DNA from 3 places in the Chimaeribacter sp. YP20170169 genome. Region 3 is predicted to be linked to each of the others. Evidence: riboswitches for the same ligand, from Rfam matches in the RefSeq annotation. Region 3 holds a riboswitch; each other region holds the start of a gene.
The links. Region 3 has a riboswitch for thiamine pyrophosphate ahead of thiC (phosphomethylpyrimidine synthase ThiC). Riboswitches for the same ligand answer to the same signal wherever they lie in the genome.
Positions count from the first base shown of each region.

Region 1: another riboswitch for thiamine pyrophosphate. It lies ahead of thiB (thiamine ABC transporter substrate binding subunit); the one in region 3 lies ahead of thiC (phosphomethylpyrimidine synthase ThiC).
Region 2: another riboswitch for thiamine pyrophosphate. It lies ahead of thiM (hydroxyethylthiazole kinase); the one in region 3 lies ahead of thiC (phosphomethylpyrimidine synthase ThiC).

Region 1 is NZ_CP176824.1:3,208,403-3,212,680, forward strand. Features, by position in the region: gene sgrR (HTH-type transcriptional regulator SgrR) at 208-1,869, shown strand; TPP riboswitch at 1,912-2,023, shown strand; gene thiB (thiamine ABC transporter substrate binding subunit) at 2,066-3,052, shown strand; gene thiP (thiamine/thiamine pyrophosphate ABC transporter permease ThiP) at 3,028-4,278, shown strand, end outside.
Region 2 is NZ_CP176824.1:930,141-934,418, reverse strand. Features, by position in the region: gene gutQ (arabinose-5-phosphate isomerase GutQ) at 1-162, shown strand, start outside; gene thiD (bifunctional hydroxymethylpyrimidine kinase/phosphomethylpyrimidine kinase) at 190-990, opposite strand; partial or broken gene thiM (hydroxyethylthiazole kinase) at 987-1,792, opposite strand; TPP riboswitch at 1,830-1,926, opposite strand; gene ACK3SD_RS04280 (hypothetical protein) at 2,110-2,976, shown strand; gene ACK3SD_RS04275 (hypothetical protein) at 3,049-3,189, opposite strand; gene ACK3SD_RS04270 (GNAT family N-acetyltransferase) at 3,408-3,836, shown strand.
Region 3 is NZ_CP176824.1:3,568,342-3,572,619, reverse strand. Features, by position in the region: gene thiE (thiamine phosphate synthase) at 1-423, opposite strand, end outside; gene thiC (phosphomethylpyrimidine synthase ThiC) at 416-2,344, opposite strand; TPP riboswitch at 2,457-2,572, opposite strand; gene rsd (sigma D regulator) at 2,630-3,148, opposite strand; gene nudC (NAD(+) diphosphatase) at 3,247-4,053, shown strand; gene hemE (uroporphyrinogen decarboxylase) at 4,067-4,278, shown strand, end outside.

The sequences.
Region 1 (4,278 bases), 360 kb from region 3:
AAAGCCAGCGGAGGACCCGGCTGGCTGGTGAACACACCATTACTCAGAAAAGGGGAAGCCCGCCCACGGCGGACTTGCGGAATGCTGGCCTGCATGGTCGTCGCCCCGGCCATACGCACCGGATCGGCGCAGGATTGCTGAAGCTAAGTATCGGCGTAATATGGGGAAAGAAAAATGGCTCACCTTCTGCCAAGGAGTTCCCCTTTTATGCCGACATCCCGCCGCCAGCAGCAGTTTATCCGCCTGTGGCAACACTTCCACGGCGAACCGGCCGAGACCCGGCTGGCGGATCTGGCCACGCTGCTCAACTGCTCGCGCCGCCACGTCCGCTCGCTGCTCAATGCCATGCAACAGGCTGGCTGGTTAAGCTGGCAGGCCGAGGCGGGCCGCGGCCGCCGCTCCACCCTCACCTTCCTGCAATCCGGGCTGGCGTTGCAGCGCCAGCGGGCAGAGGAGCTGTTGGAACAGGGCAGCGCCGACCAACTGGTGCAGCTACTCGGCGACCGGCAGGTCGCGCGCCAGATGCTGCTGGGCCAGTTGGGGCGCAGCTTTCGTCAGGGGCGGCACCTGCTGCGGGTGCTCTACTACCGGCCGATGAGCAACCTGCTGCCCGGCTCGCCCCTGCGCCGCTCGGAGACCCATCTGGCGCGCCAGATCTTCAGTGGCCTGACGCGGATAAATGAGGAAAACGGGGAACTGGAGCCGGATCTGGCGCACCACTGGCAGGCGCTGACGCCGCTGCACTGGCGCTTTTATTTGCGCCCGGCCATCGCCTTCCACCACGGGCGGCCGCTGGAGATGCAGGATGTGATCGCCGCCCTGACGCGCGCCCAGCGCCTGCCGCTCTTCAACCATCTGGCGACCATCCGCTCGCCGACGCCGCACGTCATCGACATCACCCTGACCATGCCAGACCAGTGGCTGCCGTGGCTGCTCAGCAGCGTCAGCGCCATGATCCTGCCGCACGAGTGGCAGACGCTGCCCGGCTTCGCGCGCCACCCGGTCGGCACCGGCCCCTATGCGGTGGTGCGCAACCACCGCAGCCAGCTGCGTATCCGCGCCTTTGATGACTACTTTGGCTACCGCGCGCTGATTGATGAGGTCACCATCTGGGTGCAGCCGGAGCTGAGCGAGGAGCTGGTCTCCTCCGGCGTGCAGTTGCAGGCGGACGACACCGGCTCGCGCGAGCTGGAGAACCGGCTTGAGGAGGGGTGCTACTTCGTGCTGTTTGACCGGCGATCCGCCACCGCCGCCCGGCCAGAGGTGCGCGCCTGGCTGGCGGAGCTGCTCAACCCGGCGGCGCTGCTCAACCATGCCGAGCGCCGTTACCAGCGCTACTGGTCACCGGCACTCGGGCTGCTGCCGCGTTGGCACCACCGCACCCACCCGCCGCAGCCCGCCAAACCGGCTGGCCTGACGGCGCTGACCCTCACCTACTACCGCGATCACCCGGAGTTCGACGTCATCTGCCGCGCGCTACAACCGCTGTTGGCGGCGCAGGGCATCAGCCTGCGGGTGCAGGCGCTGGAGTATGCCCAGTGGCACGCCGGGGAAGCGCAGAGTGACCTGTGGCTCGGCAGTGTCAACTTCACGCTGCCGCTGGAGTATTCGCTGTTCGCCAGCCTCTACGAGCTACCGCTGCTGCACCACTGTCTGGAGGAGCCACCGGCGTCGCAGGCCGCCGCCTGGCGACAGCAGCAACTGCCGCTGGCGGAGTGGTGCCGTTCGCTGGTCGCCAGCCACCAGATCCACCCGCTGTTCCACCACTGGTTGCAGTTGCAGGGCCAGCGCAGTATGCGCGGCGTGCGGCTCAACACTCTCGGCTGGTTCGACTTCAAATCCGCTTGGTTCGCGCCGCCGGAGCCTTGACACGCCGCCCTTTCGCCCGCCGGAGTAAGCCTTTACAATGGCGCGTTCTCAACGGGGTGCGAAATGCTGGCGTCAGTTGCCGGCTTTGGCTGAGAGAGTCCCGTCGAACCTGATCCGGTTAATACCGGCGGAGGGATTTGAGAGTGCTTCCTGCTTGCTCAAACTCCTTTGCCACCCTTCTGCCAAGGAGCGCAAAGTGTTGAAAAAGATCGTGTCCTGCCTGCTGTTTATCTCTGCCTCGACGCTGGCTGCCCAGCCTGTCCTGACGGTATATACCTATGACTCCTTCGCCTCCGAGTGGGGCCCCGGCCCGGCGGTGAAAAAAGCCTTTGAGGCCCAGTGCCACTGTGAACTGAAATTCGTGCCGCTGGAGGATGGCGTCTCGCTGCTCAACCGGCTGCGGATGGAGGGCAAAAACAGCCCGGCGGACGTGGTGCTGGGGCTGGACAACAATCTGGTGCAGGCCGCCGCCCAGACCGGGCTGTTTGCGCCCTCGGGCGTTGACACCGCCGCGCTGAAGGTGCCGGGTGGCTGGCAGGACACCACCTTTGTGCCCTACGACTACGGCTACTTCGCGTTTGTCTACAACAAGCAGAAGCTGCAAAACCCGCCGACCAGCCTGCGCGAGCTGGTAGAGAGTGACCGCCCGCTGAAGGTGATCTATGAGGATCCGCGCACCAGTACGCCGGGGCTGGGGCTGCTGCTGTGGATGCAGAAGGTCTATGCCGATGACGCGCCAACGGCCTGGCAGAAGCTGGCGAAGAAGACCGTCACCGTCACCAAGGGCTGGAGCGAGGCCTACGGCCTGTTCCTGAAAGGAGAGGCGGATATGGTGCTGAGCTACACCACCTCACCGGCCTATCATCTGATTGAAGAGAAGAATGACGCCTACGCCGCCGCTGACTTCAGCGAGGGGCACTACCTCCAGGTGGAGGTAGCTGGCCAGCTGGCCGCCAGCCGCCAGCCGCAACTGGCGCAGCAGTTCATGAAGTTCATGCTCACCCCGGCATTCCAAAAAACCATCCCGGCCGGCAACTGGATGTACCCGGCCACCGACACCCCGCTGCCAGCGGGCTTCGAGAGCCTGACCGTGCCGAAAACCGCCCTGAGCTACAGCGCCGCTGACGTGGCCACCCACCGCGCCGACTGGATCCGGGCATGGCAAACCGCCGTCAGCCGCTGATCGCCAGCTGGCTGCTGCCGGGGCTGATCGCGGGCGGGCTGCTGCTGGCGGTGGCCGGGCTGGCGTTCGGCGCGCTGTGGCTGCATGCGCCAGTCGCCGACTGGCGGGCGCTGATGCAGGACAGCTACCTGTGGCATGTGGTGCGCTTCACCTTTATGCAGGCGCTACTGTCGGCGCTCTGCTCGGTGCTGCCAGCGCTGCCGCTGGCGCGCGCGCTGTTCCGCCGCCGCTTTCCCGGCCGCCGCCTGCTGCTGCGCCTGTGCGCCATGACGCTGGTGCTGCCGGTGCTGGTAGCAGTGTTCGGCCTGCTGAGCGTCTATGGTCGGCAGGGGTGGCTGGCCGCGCTCTGCGGCTGGCTCGGCCTGCCCTACGCCTTCTCACCCTACGGCTTACAGGGCATCCTACTGGCGCACGTCTTCTTTAACCTGCCGCTGGCGACCCGGTTGCTGTTGCAGTCGTTGGAGGGCATCCCGGTAGAGCAGCGCCAGCTGGCGGCGCAGCTAGGCATGAGCGGCTGGCAACAGTGGCACTTTGTTGAGTGGCCCGCGCTGCGGCGGCAACTGCTGCCCGCGGCGGCGCTGATCTTCATGCTCTGCTTTGCCAGCTTCGCCACCGTGCTGTCATTGGGCGGCGGGCCGCAGGCGACCACCATTGAACTGGCGATCTATCAGGCGCTGAGTTACGACTACGATCTGGGCCGGGCGGCGCTGCTGGCGCTGCTCCAGCTCGGCTGCTGTCTGGGGCTGGTGCTGCTGAGCCAGCGCCTTAACCGGGCGCTACCGGGCGGCCACACGCAAGCGGTGCAGTGGCGCAACCCGCAGGACAGTTGGTCGGCGCGGCTGCTGGATGGCGGGCTGATTGCGCTGGCGCTGCTGCTGATTTTGCCGCCGCTGCTGGCGGTGGTGGCCGATGGCCTCAACCCGGCGCTGCCAGCGGTGCTGCAACAGCCCGCGCTGTGGCAGGCGCTGTTCACCTCGCTGCGCATCGCGCTGGGTGCCGGGCTGATCTGCCTGCTGCTCGCCATGATGCTGCTGTGGAGCAGCCGTGAGTTGCGCCTGCGCCAGCAGCGGGGCCATGCACAGGCGCTGGAACTGAGCGGCATGGTGATCCTGGCGATGCCGGGCATCGTGCTGGCGACTGGCTTCTTCCTGCTGATGAGCGCCACCACCGGGCTGCCGCAGTCGGCGTGGGGGCTGGTGATGCTCACCAATGCGCTGATGGCGGTG
Region 2 (4,278 bases), 1.3 Mb from region 3:
GTCACCCGTCCCGGCTTCCTGCTGCCGGCGCAGTGGCGCGCCGGCGAGGCGCTGGAGGCGCTGCACGCCAACCACCTGAGCGCTGCCCCGGTGGTGGACGTCAATGGCACGCTGGTGGGCGCGCTGAACCTGCATGACCTGCATCAGGCCGGCATCGGCTGACGCCGACCTTTTCCAATCAGGCCGCGCTTACCACCAGTGGTGGAAGTGATGCACTGGGCCGATGCCGCTGCCCACCTCGAGGCTATCGGCCTGCTCCAGCGCCCGTTGCAGGTAGGCTTTTGCCAGCGGGACGGTATCCACCCAGCCGGTATGGCGCGGGCGCAACGCCGCCAACGCCGCCGACAGGGTGCAGCCGGTGCCGTGGGTATGGCGCGTCGCCACCCGCGGCGCGCTGAAGCGCCACTCGCCGTCACGGCTGAACAGCCAGTCCGGGCTATCCTGCTCGCTCAGGTGGCCACCCTTCATCAGCACCGCCTGACAGCCCAGTTCCAGCAACCCGCGCCCCTGCTGGCGCATCTCCTCCTCATTGCGTGCCTGATCGCAGGCCAGCAGCGCCGCCGCCTCCGGCAGGTTCGGCGTGATTAACGAGACCTGCGGCAACAGGCAGCGGCGGATCGCCTCCACCGCCTCCGGGGCTAGCAAGGGATCACCGCTCTTCGCCAGCATCACCGTATCCAGCACCACGTGCGGCACCCGGTAGTGCGCCAGCCGCTCCGCCACCGTCTCTACGACGTCACTGTTGGCCAGCATACCGATTTTCGCGCTGTCGATGCGCACGTCGCTGAGCACCGAGTCGAGCTGCGCCGCCACAAAATCGGGTTCGATGCGGTAGACCGACTGCACGCCGTGGGTGTTCTGCGCCACCAGTGCGGTGATGACGCTAGTGCCATAGGCTCCCAGCGCGGAGAAGGCTTTCAGGTCAGCCTGGATGCCCGCGCCGCCGCTCGGGTCGGTGCCAGCGATGGTCAGGGCGTTAATGCGGGTCATGGGCGCGCCTCCCCAACCTGTTGCCACAGCGCATCCAGCAGGTGCGGCAGCAGCGTGCCCGGCCCAGCGGCCTGCGCGGCCGCGCGCTCCCCGGCGCGCGCCATCAGCGCACAGGCGGCCGCGACATGATCCAGCCGCCGCCCCTCCAGCGCAGTAAAGCCCGCCACCAGCGCCGACAGCGCACAGCCGGTGCCCACCACCCGCGTCAGCAGCGCATCGCCCCCGCCACCGCCCACGTCTGGCGGCCATCGGTGATGTAATCCACCGCGCCGGTTACCGCCACGATCGCACCGCACTGCTGCGCCAGCGCCTGCGCCGCCGGTAGCGCCCGCAGCGAGTCGTCGCCGCTGTCCACGCCGCGCCCCAGCGCCGGTTGGCCCGCCAGTGCCAGTACCTCCGAGGCATTGGCGCGGATCGCCGCTGGGCGCAGGTCAAGCAGCCGACGGGCAAAGTCTGTGCGGTAGGTGAGCGCGCCGACCGCCACCGGATCGAGCGTCCAGGGCGTACTGGCAGCGTTGGCGCTGTCGATAGCCGCCAACATGCTCTCCGCGCGGGCGTGGTTCAACGTACCGAGGTTGATCAGCAGCGCATCGGCCAGCGCGCTGAACTGCGCCGCCTCCTGTGGCTCCACCACCATCGCGGGCGACGCGCCGACGGCCAGCAACATATTGGCGGTAACGGACTGCACCACCTCATTGGTCAGGCAGTGCACCAGCGGTGCACGGTGCGACAGCACGCGCCACGAGGCATCAGCAAGATCGGCGGGCAGCGCCGGCAGGGTGGGATCGGTAGGGGACAGCATGGGCATTCTCCTTACCGGCGTGAAAGAAGGGGGTGCCGGCAAGGCATCCTGACTTCCCTACGCTGGCATTATCCAGTTCAGGTAATACGGGTATTTCTCAGCCTTCACCAGGAAGGGCACCCCGAGTCATTGGTCGCTGTTATACAGCGCATCCAGCATAAGCAACCCGCCGATAAGTTGCAAATAACTTCGGGGGCTTATGATTAGTATAATTATATTTTGCGTTATTTTTAATCTGAAAAACGTTGATTCAAGTCATGACAAATTTCACACGGAAAGAATATTTTTTACCCTTTCTGATATTAAGGGATAAATTAATGCGTGGTGAAATAACGTATCAAGGTGAAATAGTCGGGCCTGAATTAGCGCAGCAGCTGCTATCTTATAATACCCATAACCGGATGCTCTCCGAATCGCATATTGAGACACTGGCAGATTTAATGAAGCGCGGGCTATGGAAAAGGAATGCCCAACCGGTTCAATTTATTGGCACACCTGATAACCCTATTCGCTGTATTGATGGGCAGCATCGTCTCCATGCAATTGTCAAAGCTGGCGTAGACGTCTATATGACGTTGGCCTTCAATGTGCCAGAAGAGTCTGCTGACACCATTGATAATGGCAAGCGCCGTACACATGGCGATCACATCTTTTTCCGCGTACCGGGCATTAAACCTGGGCCGGCGAAAGAGATTGGCGTCATTGTGCCTACCCTTATCCTTTACGAACGCCCCACCATTGTGCAGTGGAGCCAGAGCGGCCAAATGGCCATGAAAGGTGCCTCTTCAGCAGAGGTGGTCAATTATGTACAGAAGCACAAAGAGGAGTTATTGGCCGCCTACGAGTGGGTGGATAAACACTGTTTCCCTACCCGTAAATCACTCCGTTCCCGTTCAGAGATGATGCTTATTCGGGTATTAACCCGACGGGTGGATCCCGCAGCCTCAGACAGCTTCTGCTCTCAAATCTATGGGGGCGTCAATTTGCAGCCTGAGACTATCGAGAAGGTCATATATTCATGGCTGCTTGATATGATGATGAAAGAGGAAGAGAAACATGCAACACCACATATACGCTACACTATGGCTAAGGCGTGGAATAAAATCCGATTCGGTAATAATAAGAATCTTAAATTACGACACCTGATCTATAAAGAGGGCGAGCCTGCCCAACGATTCAAATGAGCCTATCGCCTTCCCTAAAGAGAGAAGGCATTTACCTATTTTCTTTCCCCTATAAAAGCGCCCGGCGGGCGCTTAGGGTTTGGCTTTTTTCTTCTTCCCTTTGTCAGGGGTTTTGATGGTCTCGGTGACGGTGGTTTTTGGCCGCCGCTTGGCCTCTTCCGGATCAACGAACTGGCCGGTCTCGGTGTCACGCACTACTTTACGCTCGTCCATAATGTCCTCACTGTGCAGGATGGTAAGCTAAGGCTATTGCCCTGCCCCCTTCCCCGCAAGCCCGCGCGGCTCACAACGTGTGATTTATCTATTTATAATCAATAAATTATCTGCATTTATCCACTTAGCTTATCAGGCGGGCGCATGAAGGTGCCGGCGGCGTGTACTAAGCTGAAGATAGCCCCAAGGCTTTGGTTCACGCTATACAAGGAGTTTTGATGATCATTCGCCCCTATCAGGAGGCAGACCGCCCCTTCCTACGCACCCTCTATCTCGCGGCCCGCAAGCAGGCCTGGCCCTGGCTGGAGAGCCGCGACTGGCGACTGGAGGATTTTGACCGGGCGGTGCTGGGCGAGACCGTGCTGGTGGCGGAGCACGAGGGGCGTCCGGTGGGGTTTGCCTCACTGTTTGAGGCCGAGAACTTCCTGCATAACTTGTTCGTCGCCCCAGAGGCACAGGGGCAAGGAGCCGGGCTGGCGCTGCTCCAGGCGGCGCAGGAGACTTTTACCAGTACGGGCGCGCTGAAGTGTCTGGTGCGCAACACTGACGCGTTGGCGTTCTATTGTCGGCATGGCTGGCATAAGGTGAGCCGTGGTACGGCACCGAATGGGGAGTATTTTCTGCTGCACTACCCTGTGACGCGCTAAAAGCGCAAGCGGGGTCAGGACGTGATACGGCAGGTTTTCCGGGAGGATGGCCTGACTCGAAAAACCTGCCGCATCGTGGGTTGCTGAATAATCCTCTGGGGAGCGACTGGCCGGTCACGGCTGGTGCCTAAAAACTCCCCCTTAAGCAGGGTCCCTTGCGGTGTCTGGCATAGTGTCAGGCGATGGCCTGTCCTATGTAATAAAACGCTTTCCTGGTATACGTTATCTTTTTTAGGGTTAATAAAACTATCCAATCCTCAACCTGATATATGACGTATTATCGGCTCCGGCGCCCGCTGTACGGGGTGTGACTCTTCGCTGGAGATGCTAATGATATTGCCACAGTGCACACAGTACTGAACCTTAATGATGGTGTTGCCACTCTGGCTATCCTTAATGCTTTTTACCTGGGTTTGATAATCCTCGCCACTTGCCAGACACT
Region 3 (4,278 bases):
GGGCATCTGTTTGGTCTGGGTCGGGAAGATGTGGCCCAACGCCAGATAGGAGGGGCGCACGGCGATCGCGCGCGCCAGCTCCGCCTCATCATGGGTAGAGACGCCAAGGCGTAGCCCGGCCTGCCGGATCGCTGCCAGATCGGCGCTGTCCAGATCCTCCTGCCCCAGATGCACGCCATAGGCCTGATGCGTGATCGCCAGCCGCCAGTAGTCATTGATGAACAGCCGAGCCTGATACCGCTGGCCAAGGGCGATGGCCTCGACAATCGCTGGCTCCGCCTCAGCGTCCGGCAGATCCTTGATGCGCAGTTGGAGGGTTCTCACGCCAGCTTCCAGCAAGCGAGCGATCCACGCCACGCTGTCCACTACCGGGTAGAGGCCGAGGCGGTGCGGCACGGACGGAAAGGCGGGCAGGTTACTCATCGCTGGCCTCCGGTTGCAGGGCGGCTTCTTGGTAAAGCTCACTGCCTTGGGCGCGGAAGGCGGCGGACATCTGGTCCATGCCAGCATCGCGTACCTCAATCGGATGGGCGGCGGCGTAATCACGCACCTCTTGGGAGATCTTCATCGAGCAGAACTTCGGCCCGCACATGGAGCAGAAGTGCGCCACCTTGCCGGACTCCTGCGGCAGCGTCTCATCGTGGTAGGCGCGGGCGGTGGCGGGATCCAGCGCCAGATTGAACTGGTCTTCCCAGCGGAACTCAAAGCGCGCTTTGGACATCGCGTTGTCGCGGATCTGCGCGCCGGGGTGCCCCTTCGCCAAATCGGCGGCGTGGGCGGCAATCTTGTAGGTGATCAGCCCCTGCTTCACATCCTCTTTATTGGGCAGGCCGAGGTGCTCTTTCGGGGTGACGTAGCAGAGCATCGCACAGCCGAACCAGCCGATCATGGCGGCCCCGATGCCGGAGGTGAAGTGGTCATAACCCGGCGCAATGTCAGTGGTCAGTGGGCCGAGGGTGTAGAACGGCGCTTCATGGCAGTGCTCCAGCTCCTCGGTCATGTTGCGGCGGATCATGTGCATCGGCACATGGCCGGGGCCTTCAATCATCACCTGGACGTCATACTCCCAGGCAATGTTGGTCAGCTCGCCCAGCGTATGCAGTTCAGCAAACTGCGCCTCATCGTTGGCATCCTGAATGGAGCCGGGGCGCAGGCCATCGCCCAGCGACAGCGAGACGTCATAGGCGGCGCAGATTTCACAGATTTCGCGGAAGTGCTGGTAGAGGAAGTTCTCACGGTGGTGGGAGAGGCACCACTTCGCCATGATCGAACCGCCACGGGAGACAATGCCGGTCAGGCGCTTGGCGGTCATTGGCACGTAGCGCAGCAGCACGCCCGCGTGAATGGTGAAGTAGTCCACGCCCTGTTCGGCCTGCTCCAGCAGCGTGTCGCGGAACATCTCCCAGGTCAGGTTTTCGGCCACGCCATTGACCTTCTCCAGCGCCTGATAGATCGGCACCGTGCCAATCGGCACCGGGCTGTTGCGCAGGATCCACTCCCGTGTTTCGTGGATATAACGGCCGGTGGAGAGATCCATCACCGTGTCGGCGCCCCAGCGGGTTGACCACACCAGCTTCTCCACCTCCTCTTCGATGGAGGAGGTCACGGCGGAGTTGCCGATATTGGCGTTCACCTTGACCAGGAAGTTGCGGCCAATGATCATCGGCTCGGACTCTGGGTGGTTAATATTGGCTGGGATGATGGCCCGGCCCGCTGCCACCTCCTGGCGCACAAATTCGGGCGTGATGTCAGGCGGCAGCAGAGCACCAAAGCTCTGGCCGGGGTGCTGCTGGCGCAGCACTTCACTGCGGATGCGCTCGCGCCCCATGTTTTCGCGCAGGGCGATGAACTCCATCTCCGGCGTGATGATCCCCTGACGAGCGTAGTGCAACTGGGTGACCCGGCGGCCCGCCTTGGCGCGCTGCGGCTGCGGCAGGTGCTCAAAGCGCAGGTGATCCAACCCCTCATCGGCCAGCCGCTGCTGGGTAAAGTGGGAGCTGACGTGGGAGAGCGGCGCAGTGTCTTCGCGTTCGGCAATCCAGCCGGCACGCAGTTTCGGCAGACCAGCGTGCACATCCAGCGTGGCCTCGGGATCGCCGTAGGGGCCGGCGGTGTCATAGACCGGCACCGCCTCGTTTGGCTCATAGCGCGGGGCCTCTTTGCTGCCGCCGACCATCGTCGGGCTGAGCTGGATCTCGCGCATCGGCACCCGGATGTCCGGGCGTGAGCCGGTCAAATAGATGCGGGTGGAGTTGGGGAACGCGACGCCCTGCAGGCCGTCAATGAATGCCTGTGCCTCAGCGCGTTGCTGCTGGCGGCGGGAGACAGGTTTGGTGATAGACATAGCAAATTCCTTCCGTATGAGTATGGGAACGTTGCTTGTCTGGAGTGATTTTCAGCGGGAGTAACAGAATGGGGCCGGGGGCGCGCGCAAAAAGGGTGCGCGCAGCCCCGGACACGAAATTACTCTTGTTCCCTTCGCGGGTACTAACCCGATCAGGTTCCGCGGATCCCGAATTAACGGTCTCAGCCTGGCATCCTAATGATGCGCTAGGCACTCCGACAAGAAGCCTCAGTATACGAGGCGGATAAAAAACGACAACCCTTGTGGGGTCACCGGGACTGCAAATCAGGCTGGGCGAGCAATCGCCGGATCGTTAGCGACCGGCTGCTCCAGCGGCAGGGCGGCGGCCTCAAGTGCCAGGCCAATCAACTGGTCTTCGAACTGGAAGCGGGCATCCAACGCCACGCCGATTTCCGCCAACGCCTCATGGAATTCGAGGATATTGTCGTGATCCAGGGTGGTTTCCATCGAGCGATCGTAGAGCGCCATGATGCTTTCAGTATTGCCTTGCAGGGCAGGATAGAGCTGGGTGGTGATCACCATGCGCGGGCTTTGCGAGCCCTCAATTCCTTGGATGATTTTGTCGTAGATGTGGAAATGGCCAGCCGAGAGGTAATCCACCAGACGATGGCAGAAGTTATTCAGCGCCTCTTCATCCAGTGGCGTATGCTTTTCTTTATGCGGTTTTAAACCGACCAGCGTGCAATAGGCGACTAATAGCTCTTTACGTTCATGCAGCCATTGATCAATTAACTCATTACTGCCGCCAACGCGCTGAGTCAGTCTTTCCAGACGGTTTAGCATGGTGGACTCCGTGAGCAAGAAAACGTGTTTAATCGTTACTAATATGTAAAAGTCACAATCCCAGAGTGTCAGTGTAGTCGAGGTTATGCAATAACAATATGGAAATTCAACTCACAGAATCACATCAGGGCTGGTGGGTGATCAGCCACGAGGGCAAGCTGTGGCTGCCGAAAGGCGAACTGCCGGTTGGCCCGGCCACACAATTCTCACTGGTGGGCAAAGCCGCCCGCCAATTGGGTGAATGGCAGGGGCTGCCGATCTGGCTGGTGCGCGAGCCGCGGCCAGCGGAGATGGCCTCCGTCCGGCAGCTGATTGACCAGGATCGCGAGCTGTTCCAGCTGGCCGGGCGCGGTGTGCAGCTGGCGGAGTTCTACCGTTCGCACCGCTTCTGTGGCTACTGCGGTCATGAGATGCACCCCAGCAAAAAAGAGTGGGCGGTGCACTGCCAGCACTGCCATGAGCGCTACTACCCCCAGATTGCCCCTTGCATGATCGTGGCGATCCGCCGCGGCGAGGAGATCCTGCTGGCCCAGCACGTCCGCCACCGCAACGGCATCCACACGGTGCTGGCCGGTTTTGTCGAGGTCGGCGAAACGATGGAGCAGGCAGTGGCACGTGAAGTGATGGAGGAGAGCAACCTCTGCGTGAAAAACCTACGCTATGTCAGTTCCCAGCCCTGGCCCTTCCCTAATTCGCTGATGATGGCCTTCATGGCGGATTACGATCGCGGCGAGATCCGCGTCGATCCCAGCGAGCTGCTCAGCGCCGCCTGGTATCGCTATGACCAGCTGCCGCAACTGCCGCCACCCGGCACCATCGCCCGCCGCCTGATCGAGGACACCGTGGCACTGTGCCGTGCAGAGAGCGACAGCCGGGGCGCGCGTGGTACAATGGCGCCGGATTAATGAGGAGCCCTACATGAAAGAGTTGAAGAACGATCGCTATCTGCGCGCGCTGCTGCGTCAGCCGGTCGATGTTACCCCTGTCTGGATGATGCGTCAGGCCGGGCGTTATTTGCCGGAGTACAAGGCGACGCGGGCACAGGCTGGTGATTTCATGTCACTGTGCAAAAATGCCGAGCTGGCGTGTGAAGTGACATTGCAGCCGCTGCGCCGCTTCCCGCTGGATGC